2 linked regions of the Microscilla marina ATCC 23134 genome follow. The protein of the gene in region 1 interacts with the protein of each later gene in a pairwise test. Links are inferred from orthologs where the notes say so. Each region holds a gene or a part of one and is shown in the gene's direction. Other genes may lie near its edges. The genes, in order: ligA and leuS.

The links.
Region 2: the proteins of ligA (region 1) and leuS interact in binary tests that used the Escherichia coli proteins (3 or more experiments, as listed by UniProt). The link is inferred for Microscilla marina ATCC 23134 from one-to-one orthologs.

The regions. Positions count from the first base shown.
Region 1 is NZ_AAWS01000021.1:55,364-63,702, reverse strand. What follows is about bases 5,090-8,042. They hold ligA (NAD-dependent DNA ligase LigA), read left to right. Parts: upstream 5,090-5,504; coding sequence 5,505-7,580; downstream 7,581-8,042. Other genes in these bases: M23134_RS19525 (DUF1439 domain-containing protein), read right to left, coding at 7,658-8,042; M23134_RS19535 (CHAT domain-containing protein), read right to left, coding at 5,090-5,157. Outside these bases: M23134_RS19555 (hypothetical protein), read right to left, coding at 1-297; M23134_RS19545 (putative quinol monooxygenase), read right to left, coding at 912-1,205; M23134_RS19540 (SIR2 family NAD-dependent protein deacylase), read left to right, coding at 1,389-2,225; more of M23134_RS19535, read right to left, coding at 2,227-5,089; more of M23134_RS19525, read right to left, coding at 8,043-8,176. UniProt on the Escherichia coli protein: DNA ligase that catalyzes the formation of phosphodiester linkages between 5'-phosphoryl and 3'-hydroxyl groups in double-stranded DNA using NAD as a coenzyme and as the energy source for the reaction.
Region 2 is NZ_AAWS01000007.1:129,016-137,794, reverse strand. The notes cover bases 2,946-6,338. They hold leuS (leucine--tRNA ligase), read left to right. Parts: upstream 2,946-3,330; coding sequence 3,331-6,138; downstream 6,139-6,338. Outside these bases: M23134_RS07900 (DUF3103 family protein), read right to left, coding at 1-1,196; M23134_RS40450 (helix-turn-helix domain-containing protein), read right to left, coding at 2,449-2,625; M23134_RS07885 (leucine-rich repeat domain-containing protein), read left to right, coding at 7,126-8,779.

The DNA.
Region 1 (8,339 bases):
AAGCCAAATGCCTCTGCGATAAGTAAATTCGTAACGGTGACCCATGGTCTCATACATTTGAATTAACTTACGCATAAGTTCGTCTTGCTGTTCGCAAGTCATCGGTCTTTTGTAGCCGTGTTTTGCAATCAAGTGATCTGTCACCTGATATTTGCCATAAGTAATACCATAAGGATCTACTACCTGGCACTGAAAACGGCTCTCCTTTTCTGCGATTATGTACATTAAACGATCATAATCGTACGAAAACTGGGTATTAGCGTTTAATAAAACTTTAAGAATAAGTATGTATAACATAAAATTGCATACTAATTTGCAACTCCCTTTCTTTTTTATTTAAATGTAGGAAAGGACCACTACATTACCGTTGTTTATTAATCCGGTTTGTCATTTTTGTTTGAATGTCTTTGGTATATATTTGGGCTATTAATGCAGACCACTTTGTTAAAGTAGTCTTAACAAACGGTAATATTTTGAGCAGGTGTAGTTACACAAGAATACCTTCCTACTTGGAATAGTAGATTGTAGAAAGTTTTATAATATAATTCCCTAGTTTTGAATGAAGCGAAGAGCTTCTGACAGGTGAGTAATAATTGAGGTATGGTTATTCTTAATCGGTGTTATAGTATAGATGACAACACACACTTTTTCTTTTGCTACAAAAGAGCTTAAAGAGTACAACCAACATGTAAGAAAACGTAGTATTTTTGAAAAGTATACCAAACTTTACAAGAGAAAAAATACCCAGGGCCGGAGTCGAACCGGCACGGTATTGCTACCATTGGTGTTTGAGACCAACGCGTCTACCAATTCCGCCACCTGGGCTTGTTTTTTATTGCGTTGCAAAGGTAGTAAAAAAGAAATCCTACAAACAAGAAATCATTAAACTTTTTTTAAAAATTTGTGAAAAGTCATACTTTTTCTACCCTAAGTACCGAAAAAGCGGCTGTTTTTGCTGCAAACAGGGGTTTGGTATACGCCCATACTTCTTTAAATAATGCAGAATGTCTGTAGGTATTGAGGTGCTCTTCAGACTGCCAATGACTGTAGGTTACAAAAATATTAGGGTCGTTGGCATCACGCCAAAGCTCTAAATGTTCGCATCCATCAAAGCCTCTTATCTTATGTTTAATCTGCTCGAAGTTATCAACAAAGGTTTGTACTTTGTCTTCTTGAAAGGTCATTCTTACAATTCTGATTAGCATATTTGGGTGTAAGTTTTAAATGTGTTTTCACAAAATATTATTCTAAATAAAACACAAAAATCAATATTTAACCATCACACTACCTATTTACATCGCACTTTAGTTCTAAAAAATTAACGCAGTTAAAAAGTAAAAGACATAGTGCATTCAAAATTATATAATTGTTGAAACATTGCCTTACTTATGGAAAAAACTTTAGAAAAAATCAAGCTTTTGTGTGCTCAGGCATTAGCACAGGACAAACTCATCACTTTTTTGACTGGGGCAGGTATTTCTGCCGAAAGCGGCGTACCGACCTACCGTGGTACTGATGGTATTTGGGTAGAAGGTTCACGTAATTATAAACCAGAAGAGTTTGCCACCCTACGCTTTTTCAAAGAAAACCCCGCAGAGGTCTGGAAGTTTGTCTTGTACCGTAAGGTGAGCTTTAGAGATTTGCAGCCCAATGCCGGACACTTGGCGTTGGCATCTACTGAGGTGTTGTTGCCCAACAATTTTCGGCTCATTACTCAAAACATAGACCGATTACATATAAAGGCTGGCAACACTCAGGCAAAAGTACTTGAGATTCACGGCAATATGGAAACTGTAAGGTGTAGTGAAGAATGCAGTATGGATGTTTACCCTTTTCCATTAGACATAGGTACTGCTCCTTATGATGCCAAAATGATCACTCAACAGTGGGAACAACTCAAATGTCCGGACTGTGGTAGCTTGATGCGCCCCAATGTATTGATGTTTGATGAGTATTACAACGAGCGACTTTACAAGCAAGAAAGTGCCATAGAAGCAGCACTCAATACTGGGGTACTATTTGTTGTGGGTACATCGGGCGCTACTAACCTTCCCCATCATATCGCCTCTACTGCTACTTATCGTGGGAGTAGCCTGGTAGATATAAATATTGCTGACAGTGCCTTTACAGATATGGCAACTAGTGAGCCTGATAAGCTAGTGCTTAGGGGCACAAGCGGTGACATATTGCCCCAAATAAAACAACTCATACAAGCATTGGTATAGACTACTTTCCAATCATGACAATACCCGACCAATGCTTAGGGTGTACCCCTTTAGCCACCATTTTTTGCTGAGCAATTTGTAATGCCCGTGAATAACTCATGGAATGGGTCAAGAACTGTTGATAAAAAATCACCATGAGTTCTCTGGTGTAGTAATCGTCTATCTCCCAGAGAGAGAATACAATATTGCGGGCTCCGGCATATAAAAAACTACGCGCCAACGAAAAAACTCCTTCACCTTCTATCAACTTACCTACTCCCGATTCACAACTACTCAACACCAACAAATCGGCATTCAGCTCCAGGTTGTATACTTCACTTGCTAACAAACAACCCGAAAAATTTTGGTTTTGGTGATTAAATTCGGCAAAGTGAATTTTTGCCAGCCCCACATGCTGGGTGTTTGCTTCACTATGACTGGCTATGTGTACAATATGAGCAGTTTTTACTTTTTGGATAAAATAATCTTTAGTTGCCGCTTTTGCCAGACTTACCTCAGCAGATAAATTCTTAGACTTAAAGACATTGTAAATAGACTTGACTTCTAATCCACTTTCGGGCAAATAGTCATTAGCACCACGAATGGTATTAAAAACTGCTCCCTTGCCAACACTAAACGGGGCAAAAGCCAAAAAGTGTAGCTCAGGGGCAACTGTTTGTTCAACAACTTGGTTGATTGCTTTGTACCAGAGCGTTGCTGAGTAGTGGTAACTGATCTGGTAATGTTTGCCCAAGTAGTTGAGCTTAGAAAAATCATCTTGTTGTAGGCTCTTGGGCAATTGAGTAATCATTGCCTCAAAAGGAATGTTCTCGAGGGAAGGAGCTATCACCACTAATTTTCGGATTCCCTTTAAGTATTTTTCTGCGGGTTTGAATAGCGCCTTGTACCCTTGATAACTTGCAGGAGCAAAGTTACGTAAACGCTTCTCGCTTGACAGTTGGTTATAGTAATGGCTAATGGCAGCCTGAATATTGGCAGCTTTAGGAAGCAGCACAAGTTGGGCAGTATTTTTAGTAATTACAAATACGTAGTTATTGCTTTGTACACCAAATGTGTACATTAATGTAGCAGTTTGTGCAGGCATACTTTGCTGAAGTTGCTGAATCGTTACTTGTTTCACATCTAATTTTAATTGGGCATAACGAGGGTATTCTTTTTCTAATTGAGCGATCAGCGTTTCATAGTCCATATTTAGCCTAACCAAAGAATCTTGCTTGTTTTGCCCTTGCTTATGCTCATAATATACTATCTGTTTTCTGAGCGAACGTTCTTTGTCAAGCAATTTGCGAGGAATATCACTTATTTTTTTAGCTTCAGCTTCAGCCAAAGCCTGCATTAAAAAACTAGAGTTGCCGCGTTCAATAAAATAGAAAGCTTTCTCAAGGTATTTTGCTTTTTTGGTTTGACGGTATAGTTGGCTACAGGTGTATACTGCGCTTTTACCCTGTATCCCTATATTCGCCTGGTTAATCAAGGAAGCCGTAAAAAGATGACTTTGTTTACGAAAAACCCTATTTCTGCAATGCTTAATCAATGAATCGGCTACTTCAAAATGATATAGAGATGCTTTTAAGTCTTTCAAGTCTCCCGACCGATTGGCAAACGCCATTGCCTTGCTCGTACAAAAGGCATGAAAATAGCCCGGGTGATAATAATCTTTGACAGGTGGTGCTACAAAAATATCTTTGTTATTGAAGTTTTTTGCATTAGACAACAGACCTTTATGTAAAATTTCTAACTGTTGGCTATATTTTTTTAATACACAAACCAATGCTCCCCAATAGTTATAAAGAGGCACCATTTCGGGATGTGTTTTTCCGTACACTTTGCTTAAAATTTCATACGAATGTTGGAAGTACTCTTCAGCTTGCTCATACTTTCGGATATGGGTATACAAGTAGGCCAAATTGCTATAAATCCTGCCTATTTGCTCTTTAAAACAAGTGTTCTTTTTTTTGTACAGCTTCAAACTTTGACGGTAGTAAACAAACGCCGAGTCCAACTCAGGGTACTTTATGGGTTTGTCAGTTATTGCCCTTTGCCTACCAAGCGAGTATTTTTTGGCAGCGTGCATAGCGTATAGTCTCCCTATTTGCAAAAGACTAGAAGCTACTTCTTGATGAGTATTTCCAAAAACCTGTTTGTTCAACTGTAAGGCTACCCTGTAATACTGGTATGCTAAAGAAAACTTTTGCTGGTTTTTGTAAATGAGCCCTTGCCTATATATAAACCTTGATTGCCAGTACAGGTTCTGTTTGGTCGTTGGCAAACGCTTTAACAGTTTGAGTGATTTGTAGCAAGTTTCCAGAGATTTGTCAAAAGCTAACTTTCCCCCTAGCTCTATAAAAGACTGTATAGCGTATAGTTTCACTCGCAAGTATGCTACACGCACAGACTCGGGGCGATGGGTTTGTAAAGTGGCCATACAAGTATCAATCAAGCTCAATGATTGATCAAAGTATGCCAAACGAGACACAAAATCGGCCTTGAGTACATGAAGATCTATTTTGTCTAAAGTAATAGCCTCAACGCTTTGATATGCTTTTTCGGCTTTCTCACAAAGCCTGAAGCCTACTTTGTAATGTTTTTGAGCATACGCCAATTTTGCCAGGCTTTGCAATAGTCGGGCTTCTACCTCTGGATTAAAAAGGTGGACTGATGCCCTCAACTGTTGGTCAAGTAAGCGTTTTGCCTGGGTATACTTCCTTAAATTAATCAATTGTTCGGCTATTTTTGCCTCAGTAAAGTAGTACTGTTTGGGGGCTTCATTTTTATAAATAGCTGCTAACTTTTGATAGTATACCAAAGCACTGTCAGGTTGCATATTGTGGACAAAGAAATGCGCTTTAGTATTGAGTTTATTGGCTGGTTGAGATTGGCTGGTGGTAAAAGAGAAGGATAATAGTAGTATACAGATATATATCCTGGTCATTATATAGTATTATATTATAATTTGATTGTAGGGTTTTAATTTTCAACTGGTTATTAAACAAAGTTACATTTTCAAACACAAAGTATCTATTGGTTTTGGCATAGCATACTTCTTATGTAACTTTTCCTGCATTCCCTCTTTTATCTTAGGGCATATTTGCAAATCTACCAAGTAAACCTTACCTATTAAAATGTAATTTGTTGTTTTACTTGCTCAACTTGATTCCTCCTATTTTTATCACATGGTTTCCCTATGTAATACTGGCTTTTTTTTGGCTGATGGAGATTTATTTTATAAATATAATCCGTATTTTTAGCAAATTATTGACCAACCAATTGTAGATATTAATGACTAATCAAGAAGCTCAAGAGCGCATCAGGGAATTGTCGAAAGACTTACACCATTACAACTACATGTATTATCAAAAACACGTATCTGTAGTAACAGATTATAAGTTTGATAAATTACTGGAAGAATTGATTGATCTTGAGGAAAAGTTTCCTCAATTCAAAAAAGATGATTCTCCGTCACAAAGGGTAGGTGGGACTATCACCAAAGATTTTCCTACAATCAAACACCGCTATCGTATGTTGTCGCTGGGCAACACCTACTCGAAAGATGACTTGCTTGATTTTGATAAGCGCCTAAAAAAGCTCCTGGGTGACGATAAAGAAATAGAATATATCTGTGAATTAAAGTTTGATGGGGTATCAATCAGCCTGACTTACGAAAACGGGAAGTTGGTAACAGCAGCTACTCGTGGCGATGGGGTACAAGGAGATGATGTAACTGCCAATGCCAGAACAATCAGAACAGTACCTATTAGCATTCAAGGCAATAGCTTTCCGGCTAACTTTGAGGTAAGGGGTGAGGTTTTTATGCCTAACAAGGTGTTTGAAGCAATAAACGCACAACGAGTCAAAGAAGGCAAAGACTTGTATGCTAACCCTAGAAATACCGCATCAGGCACGATGAAGTTACAAGACTCCGCAGAGGTGGCAAAGCGTAAACTAGATGCTTACCTCTATTTTTTATTAGGCGATAATCTTCCTTACAAAACCCATGAAGAGGCAATAAAAGCGGTAGAAAGCTGGGGCTTTCATGTATCGCCTACTTATAAAAGGTGTACAGGCATTGATGCAGTAATGGAGTATGTAAACCACTGGGAAAAAGAGCGCAAAAACTTACCTGTAGACACTGATGGAGTAGTAATTAAGGTAAATGATATTGACCTACAGGAGCAACTTGGTTTTACCTCTAAAAGCCCTCGTTGGGCTATAGCTTATAAATACAAAGCCGAGAGCGTATCTACTGTACTTAACTCTATTACTTACCAGGTAGGGCGTACAGGGTCGGTTACTCCAGTGGCTGAACTTACTCCAGTACAATTGGCAGGTACCACCGTAAAACGCGCGTCGTTGCACAATGCCGACGAAATAGAGAGCCGTTTGCAATTGCACGAAAACGATACAGTATTTGTAGAAAAAGGAGGCGAAATTATTCCTAAAGTAACAGGAGTTGACTTAACCAAACGTGCAGCCAATGCTCAGGCAGTTAAGTTTATCGACCATTGCCCCGAATGTGGTACTGCGCTGGTGCGTAAAGATGGCGAAGCCAATCATTATTGCCCCAACGAAAAGGGCTGCCCTCCTCAGATCAAAGGACGCATTGAGCACTTTATTCAACGTAACGCGTTGGATATAGACAGTATGGGCGGCGAAACAATTAATCAACTGTTTGAGAAAGGCTTGGTGAAAAATGTAGCGGATTTGTATGACTTGACACTTAAGCAATTGCTTTCGCTGGATCGTTTTGGCGAAAAGTCGGCACATAACCTGATAGAAGGACTCAAGCAGTCGAAAAGTATTTCCTTTGCCAGGGTGTTATATGGTTTGGGGATCAGGTTTGTGGGTAAAACTGTAGCACAAAAGCTCGCAGTTCATTTTAAAACAATGGAGGCTATTCAAAAGGCATCGCACGATGAGCTGGTGGCAGTAGAAGATATAGGAGGACGCATTGCAGATAGTTTGATTGAGCATTTTAAAGATACCGAAAACCTTGACGTGATTAACCGTCTGAAGGCAGCCGGACTACAGTTTGAAGACAATACTCCTGTGCTGCAAAAGGACAGTGATAAACTGGATGGAAAAACTTTTGTGGTATCGGGTACTTTTCAACAGTTTAGCCGCGACGAGATCAAGCAAAAAATAGAAGCCAACGGAGGCAAGGTGGTTTCGTCTATCTCAAAAAAACTGGATTACCTGATTGCAGGAGATAAAATGGGGCCATCGAAGCTAGATAAAGCAAAAAAACTGGATGTAACAATGATCTCTGAAGATGAGTTTGTCCAGATGGTTGGTGGACCACCACAAGCCACTCCTACTGCCAAATCAGTAAACCCTACTCCGGGGTTGTTTGATTAGATGAGTTCGCTTTTCATAATATTTACAGATACAATGGCAAGGTTAAAGTTTTCTTCAACCTTGCCATTTTTTTACCCTTAAAAACTCAAGGTAACTACCAACTTGTCGCCTACTGTTTTTAAGTCTTTTAATAACATTCGAGCAATGTTTTGTTTGTAGTCTTTTTTCTTGAGTTTGTATACCGGAAAACTGGCAAGATAGGCAGCCATGGCTTTTTTGAATACCTTCACCAACCTCTTTTTTTCGGCTTCTTTTACATTCCCTGCATCTATTTTCAAAATATCAAATTCCTTAAGGTAAAAAGCCTTTTTATCTTGTTTGTAAGCCACTCTTCCTACTACACCAACTTGCCCTTGAATAGATTTTTTCCAGGCATTGCCACCAAAAGACATCTCTACAAAAATTTTATTTGCACTAATGCTTACTTTAGGGTCTGTAAAAGCTACTTTGGCTATAATTGCGTTTTTTTGGTAGGGAATTTTTTTGTCTAAGGCTTTTTGAATTTGTTCTTGGGAGATGTTAATCACCACGGGCGATTTGTTGCAGGCGCTGAGACAAAGCACTATCAAAAATGCCAGCCAATATGAGTTTTTCATTGTATGAAAGTGGTTAATTTTTTATCAACAAATAAAATAAACAAACCTTTGAAGTTTTGATACCAAAGGTTCTAGCTCAAAACAAGTACTTGTATGTATTTTGCCTATACACAACTTAGATTCTTTTTTTTAAGTATATTTTTTGCTAAATCCTTACAATTAA
Region 2 (8,779 bases), on another replicon or contig:
TCTACCTCACCTACTACTGGAAGTTTTACTTTAAACTTGGGCTTTACACTGATACTTTTTACAGACACACCTGGCTGATAATCATCCTCTACAAAGTGAATATAGATTACAGATCCGTGTACATCTTCGTCCCAGTACAGTAAAGATAGGTTGCCAGCTTCCCACCATTTATCTTTGATGTCTTTGCGTTTTCTAGGCTCTAGGTTATCAATAAAGCGTACGCGCTTGGCTTCATCATAATTGCGACTTTCGTCTGGAGTATACACACGAACATCTACCTCTGGTGCACCAGCTGGCCATCCTTCGTATTTGTTTAAACCAGACTTAGTAAAGTACATTGCTTTTAGGCGCTCATAAGACTTTCCATCACGGTAACAGTCGCTATCAGTAGTAGGTCCTGATCCCGAACCTGAACCTGAACCTGATCCTGATCCCGAGCCTGAACCACTACCAAGTCCTCCTCCATCGCAAGGTTCAATCAAGAAGTAAGACTCTTTTTTGTTAGGAGTAGTATAATAAGGAGCCTGACGTTTCATCATTTCATCACACAACGTAGGTACTAACTGTCTCATTTTCAAACGCTCTTGAAACTCTGCGTCGGTTTTTAGACGCTCGTTTCCGCCCAATACAACTACTGGTTGCGTTGGTTGAGTTTGTGCGTCAATCCAGTGTTCGTTACCATCAGTATCATAGGCCAAAATATGACTGGTTTTTTGGTCATCATAAGCCTCAGTCAATACGGCTACTAAAGGCTTATAGCTGGCAGTATTCCAGTTTTCAATATTTACAGGAACCGCAATGTTTAATAATGGATCATTGTTTAAGAGGTCGGTCAAAAACGCTTGTTTATTTACACGGCCATTGGTTGGCACCAAGTGTTTGGCAATGGTTTGCTCAAGGGTTTGCCCGCCAACTTGAGCATCTTTAGACTTTCCATAAAGAATATCAAAGTCTCCATCAAACTTTTTGGAAGCTTCGTCTTTGATAAACTCACGTACTCCTGAATTGCTCATTGACTGAGCAAGCGCCTTGGCAAAATCAGCACGGTTCTGGTCTAGCCCAGTGCGTACTTCAGCTTTATTAGTAATAGGTGTAACAGGTGTAGTAGGTGTGACTGTTTTCTCTTGTTGAGTACAAGCAAATGTGCCTAATACTATGAGCACAATCAACCAGTTAATACGATTAAATATTCTCATTTTGGGTTAAAATAAGTTATGTTTAGTGATGCCTACTCTTTTATACAGCTTTTCGGCAATCGCTTTTTCTGATAAATATGTTAAAGTTAAGTACCCCAATATTACACGCCTTTAACTCCATGTCGGTACCATTTTTATTGGGGTGAGTTGTTTGGTTATTGTGCTACAAAAGACCGAAAAAGCCGGGAAAGCAACTTGGACTTATGTTGAAAAAAATTGAACTTATGGGTAAAACAAGAGGTGCATAAAAAAAGTACAACAATTACCACCTCAAATACAACAATCAGATAGGTTCAAATAAGAGGAGAAGTGAATGATTGGTTTTGTATGCTCATAAAGCGGGGCAGTCCTGCTACACTTTATAACTCATCAGAAGTTAAAGATAAGCCTTTATCAATGGCAAGTAAAGAAAGGGCTATGGGTACAAAATACAAAAAGCCAGTTACTACGCTGGCTTTTTGTTTTAAACAACTACTATTTATCGAGTCAGGTATATAGTCAGTTTCGCCCCTACTACCGGGTTCAACTAACCAACTGTTTCGATCATAACTGGTACTGAAAATACAATATTTTAAAAAAAGTTGGCAGCCTATAAACAACTGCCAGCTTTTTAGTTTGTGAGTATACTTTTAAAATGAACTTGTACTATAAAGTTACTCCTGCGTTATGCTAAACATTGTTACACTTCAAAATCACTCTTAGCATAAAAAAGGTATATCACACTTTATGCTTTTTCAAGAGTTTAGAGATTGATTGATACAAAAGTAGGTAAATACAGCGTGTAAGACCGGGTAATGGTGGGTAAGCCTGAGAAAACCTGCCTAAGAGTGCGCTAAATATAAAAATAGTCTGCCTCATTCGAACATTTCTAGTTGGTCTATTTCTCAAAGTTTGTTAGCAGCTGATCTTTTACAAGGTAATGAAGTGATATTTGGGAGGTAAGGAAAAAATGGTTATTGGTTTTGTGTAGGACATAAAAAAGCGGAAAACGCTGTAAACAACACATGGTAGCAAAATAATTCTATCTACCAAAGTTACTACAGTGTTTGGTGGCTTGATAAAAGTAATGTGTATTCAAGATATAGATCTTTCACTCAACCGTTGAACAAAAGATCTTTGTAAAAAATTAGTTGTGTGTGCCTGATGTGATTAGGGTTAAGCTATTTGTATTTCTGATAAATGCTTTAGTAAAATAACCACACAACTTACATTTTTTGGTTGATTCTCCAATGCTTTACATAGCTGCGAACTACTAAATGTAGTTTAACTCATTGGGCATCCCGAGCTTGTCATAAATCTCTTTTTGTTCTTTTGGAGAAACAAGTCGATGTTTAAGTTTTATATTCTCTTGTTTTAACCAATTGTACAAAGTTTTGCGGCAAACGCCATATTCCTCGGCAATCTGCTGCCTGCTCTTGACTTTATTCATTGTTTTAATAGCAGAGTTAAGGGTTAGTGTAATGTTTAATTTAAAGCCCAAAATTATAAAATATTTATCAAGCTAAAAAGCCTATACGAACAATCCTTAGATTATTATAATCATTTGTTTAAGAAGTTATAAACCCTTGAATACAAACAAAATAGCCTTTTTTATGAGTTTTACAAGGTATTGTCTATCCTTTGTCTATCTTTAGCTTTCAAAAAACATTAAACTTGGAATAATTAAAATTTAAGTAACGAAATTAAGTATCTATATCCAAGCTAAAACGGCAAATATTCATCATTAAACACACAACTTATACAAACACTTGCCTCACAAGCCATCTTGGTTTTATTATACTCAAATATCATATAGTTAAAATTTTTAAGTATTAATACTCAAAAAAGCTTCTACTCAGTGGCTAATTTCATAAGTAATACTACTTGTGTAATCTCCTTTTTTTTGTGGCTCGCCAAAGTTTTTTTTTGCCCAAGCTTACTACAATAATAGCAAAGGATTAATGACCGCTTTCAAAAAATTTCTAATTTTGTAAACGAATCTTTAGTTTTTACAAAAATTATCCTCTATTGTGGGGTAATGTATGATGAAACAATAAATGATGTGTCAGGGTTTTTGCCCATCAAACATATCACCTCAGCATCAATGCTCCCGGATAACGCTTTAAACATACTCTAAGAAAAAAGTTCAAAACCAATGGTGTACGATCCCAAACAAATAGAACCTAAATGGCAGGAATACTGGCAACAAAATAATGTTTACAAAACAGAGATAGATCATAACAAGCCAAAATATTATACTTTGGACATGTTTCCTTACCCATCGGGCAAAGGTTTGCACATAGGGCACCCCCTCGGCTATACTGCGTCAGATATTATGGCACGTTATAAAAGAATGAAAGGGTTTAATGTGCTGCACCCTATGGGGTTCGATTCATTTGGTTTACCCGCCGAACAACATGCCATTGATACAGGACAACACCCTGCCGTTACTACTGAACAAAACATTGCGACTTTCAAAAGTCAGTTATCAAAACTAGGGTTTTGCTTTGACTGGAGTCGTGAAATACAGACTTCCAGCCCTGAGTACTATCAGTGGACTCAGTGGATTTTTATGCAACTGTTTAACTCTTGGTTTAATTATGACACCAATAAAGCCGAAGCTATTGATACCTTGTATGCGGCTTTTGAGCAAACTGGCAATCAATCTATCAATGCGGCTTGCGACGAAGACGTGGTTGAGTTTACAGCAGAAGAATGGAAGGCTTTTACTGAAGAAGAAAAATATAAAATATCGTTGCAATACCGCCTGACGTATGTGGCAGACTCAGTAGTAAACTGGTGTCCAGCCTTGGGAACAGTATTGGCAAACGATGAAATTAAAGACGGTGTATCGGAACGTGGTGGCCACCCGGTAGAACGCAAAAAAATGAAGCAATGGTCTATGCGCATTACTGCATATGCCGATCGCTTGTTGCAAGGATTGGATAAAATAGAATGGTCTGACCCTTTGAAAGAAATGCAACGCAACTGGATTGGTAAGTCACACGGTGCCGAAATGGACTTTAAAGTAGATGGACATGAGGTTACTTTGACCTGTTTTACTACCCGCCCCGACACTATCTATGGAGTAACCTTTATGGTGATGGCTCCTGAACACGATTTGGTAGCACAATTGACTACTCCTGAGCAAAAGGCTGAAGTAGAAGCTTATGTAGAAATGGCTAAAAACCGTTCGGAACGTGAACGCCAAAGTGAGGTGAAGCGAGTGTCTGGTGTATTTACTGGTTCGTATGTGATGAACCCTATTTCGGGCGAGAAAGCCCCTTTATGGGTAGCCGACTATGTTTTGGCTGGGTATGGTACTGGCGTAGTAATGGCGGTACCAGGAGGCGATGAACGCGACTTCCGTTTTGCCCGCCATTTTAACCTGCCAGTAACTGCTGTAGTAAAAAGTACTCGGTTGGATGAAAAAGGTGAAGTAGTGGAGGCGAACCCTACCAAAGACGATGTCATGATTAATTCGGGCTTTTTGAACGGAATGACTTGTCTGGAGGCTATTCAGGCAGTGATAAAAAAAGCTGAAGCAGATGACACCGGCAAAGGTAAGGTAAACTTTCGTTTGCGTGATGCAGTATTTAGCCGCCAACGTTATTGGGGAGAACCTGTACCAGCTTATTTTAAAAATGACCTGCCTTATATGATTAAAGAGGAAGAGTTGCCTTTGACTCTACCCGAAATAAGCGAATATAAACCTACAGCTGATGGAGACCCTCCTTTGGGCAGGGCCAAGGGCTGGTTGTATCAGGGACAATATCCTTACGAGTTGACGACCATGCCAGGTTGGGCAGGATCTTCGTGGTATTTTGCCCGTTATATGGATGCCCAAAATGCAGAAGAGTTTGTAAATAAAGAAAAAGCTGCTTACTGGAATCAGGTAGATTTATATATTGGAGGTACCGAACATGCCGTGGGACATTTGTTGTATGCGCGCTTTTGGGCACACTTTCTCAACGACCGTGGTTTCTTGCCTTATGGTGAGCCTTTTAAAAAGCTGATTAACCAAGGAATGATCCAGGGTAATTCGGCGATTATCTACAGGTTAAAAGAAGATGCCAGTAAATATATATCTGCCAAACAAAAGGGCACATATAAGGCTGAAGACTTGGTAGAAATTCATGTAACAGTGAAAGCGCTGACGGGTGAAGATACACTTGACTTGAATGTGCTACGTGAATGGAAACCAGAAGATTTTAAAAATGCCACATTTGTAGCCGATGCTGATGGTAGTTTTTACTGCGACCGCAGGGTAGAAAAAATGGGGAAACGTTATCATAATGCCATTAATCCTGACGATGTAATTGCGGACTACAGTGCTGATACTTTGCGTTGTTATGAAATGTTCCTGGGTCCATTGGAACAGTCAAAGCCCTGGGATACTAAAGGGATTGATGGGGTACATAAGTTTTTCAGAAAGATGTGGCGTTTGTTCCATAGTTTTGACGATCAAGGGGAGTTTGATACTACCCAGGGGACATCTACCGATGCTGAACAAAAAATTATACATAAGGCTATCAAGCGGGTAACAGAAGACCTGGAACGTTTTTCTTTTAATACTCCAGTAAGTACCTTGATGATTTGTGTGAATGAATTGACCGATGCGAAGTGTAACAAGCACGAGATTCTGGAGAATTTATTATTGATTGCAGCTCCTTATGCCCCTCACATTGCTGAAGAGCTTTGGGCAAAAATGGGACACGTAACCAGTATTCATTTGGCTGACTTTCCTACACACAATGAGAAGTATTTGCAAGAGAGTTCGTTTGAATACCCTATCTCTATCAATGGTAAGAAACGTACCACTATTAATGTGCCTTTAGATATGCCTAAGGGTGATATAGAGAAACAAGTACTTGCCAATGAGATTGTACAGAAGTGGTTAGAGGGCAAAGCACCTAAAAAAGTAATCGTGGTACCCAAGCGCATTGTAAATGTAGTGATATAGTAGTTGACAGTATTCAGTCGATAGCTTCTACAGCCTCAAGTCCTTAGATGCCGATGCACATCGGTGCTTTTAGCGATAAGCTTCAAGTTTGACGCTGCTCTACAAGCAACTTACCGGTTTTATAGGACGTTGATTTTTAGCGGTTTATAAAATCGGCAGATGGAAGTCCACAGCGCTAATAGGGTAGTTAATTAATTGAAGTTGCGAGGTACAAGCTTCAAGTGCCAGTTATATTCGCACCTGAAATATATAAATAGCTGGAAGTTAAGTTTTTACAGTTTATATACTGCAACTTGGGTTAATTAGGAATAGTACTAAAATAAATTTACATTTTTAACGTCATATTTCGCTGACAGAATTCGTTAAAAAAACTTGACGTAGCGCTGCTATGACGCCGTCCCGCAGGGCTGGCTCAACATCCACTGGATATTGCCTCTCCTGACAACAAAATATTTTGGCGTTACTATAGAACTTTATTTTTACACCATTCCTTAGAAAAAAATTCGCATAAATTTATTTTTCAAAAAAGGCATCAGGTAATTTTATCTGGTGCTTTTTTGATTTATGAGACTGTTTCATGGTTTTTAGAAAAATATTAGTCCTACCTGACATATTTTAAAACTTGTGTAGTATAAAATTTCTTGAAAGACCTCATATATATCTAAAAACCTGCTTAGTTATGACTATGATCATTTTTTGAAGTACAGCAAAAACTAAAATCAACTCAGATTAATATAACTTTTTGCTTCCTCCCTATAGATTGGTACTTGTTTTTAAAATAAAAATTATTCAAGCACTTCATTTTTAGCTTTTTATTAGTGATTTTTGATTGATCTATGATTTTCCATGAGAAGCCCGTATTGTGGGGTGTCAAAACTGGTAATTGCCAAAAATTGCGATTTGTAGGAGGGGTTTATCTTTTTTTGGCATTTTTTTTAACATACTATATCATAACCATCAAAGAGAATACAGCAAAGAATAGGACTTATGCTTGGATTTAGAAGTTTATTACAAAAGAAGTTACAAAAACAACTAGCCCCTTTTTATTCTCGCAATGACATCAAAAAGGCCACAGAATATTATGTGCCCACACAATGCCAGAATATAGCACCATCGAAAGAACACGAACCTGGACATACACACGCTTTTGCTACTAAGGAGAGTCTGATTCCATTTTTTATGGATAAGGTATTTAATAACAAGAGTCAGACTGACCGCTTCTTTATTATTATGGCAGACTCTGGGATGGGTAAGACAACTTTTATGATTAACTTGTATGCTACTTATATAAAAAAAAATGGGGCAGATAATATTGAACTTATTCCCTTGGGGTACCCCGATGCATTGACAGAAATAGACAAAATACAACCTCACAAACGAAAAAAAACGATTTTGTTGCTCGATGCATTTGATGAAGACAATCACGCCATCAAAGATTATCAATCGAGGTTGAAGCTTATTTTGCAAAAAGCCAATGATTTCAAAGAAATCATCATCACTTGTCGCACGCAGTTTTTCCCCTCAGAGGTAGAAGAGCCTAAAGAAACAGGGGTACTTAAGTTTGGTGATAATGGCGGAGAATATGTTTTTCGCAAACTGTATATTTCTCCCTTTGATGACTTGGATATTAAAAAATACCTCAAAAAGAAGTATTCCTTCTTTAGAAAGAAAAAACAACAGAAAGCCGAAGAAATAGTCAAACAATCGCCCAATCTGATGGTGCGCCCTATGCTGCTAAGCTATATAGACGACTTGATTGAAAGTAGTCAAAAATATGAACGTACTTACCAGATTTACCAGGAGCTGATCAAAAAATGGATTCACCGGGAGGTGCAACGTCGCCCTAAGGGCAAGCAAGAGTACCAGGAACAATTGTATAAATTTTCGCGGGTAATAGCCAACAACATTTACGAAAACCATAAAAAACGAGAAGGTTTTTTTATTGAGGGTAATGAGGTGTTACACTTTGCCCGACAACAAGAGGTTGACCTCCAGGAACTAGAGCTCAAAAGTCGTTCGTTGCTCAACCGTGACGTACAGGGGCGTTATAAGTTTTCGCATAAATCTATTCTGGAATACTTTCTCGCGCTAGAGGCTTTCGAGAATGATGCTTTCATCAAGGATGGAAATTTTGATGGCATAGAGCAAACCGAGGCTTTTTTGCAAGAGATGTATTATGACAGGGCTATTCAGTTAGATGGGGAGTTTCGGCTCAGCACCAATGTGACGAACCAGCCATTTGGAAACCTGAAGCTCTCAGGGATGAAAAATGTGGTCTACATATCTATCAAAAAGATAGATTCTAAGGTGTTGAGGATATTAAAAGGGTTTACTAATTTAGAAATATTATCATTGTACAATGTTTCTATCATGCAGAATAAACTCAAAGCATTTTTGTACAATGCCGAACTAAGCATAACTCGTAAGTACTTGATAGATGCCAGCTTTGTACAAGATTTGACTCACCTTGAGAAGGTAGATTTGAGCCATAATCAAATCACAGATACTGTCATTTTTGAGAAAATGCACAGTTTACAAAAACTCAATTTGAACAATAATAAGGTAAGTAATATCAATACACTGGGTAAACTGGATAAAATTACAGAACTTAACCTAAGCAATAATCGCATTGAAGATATTT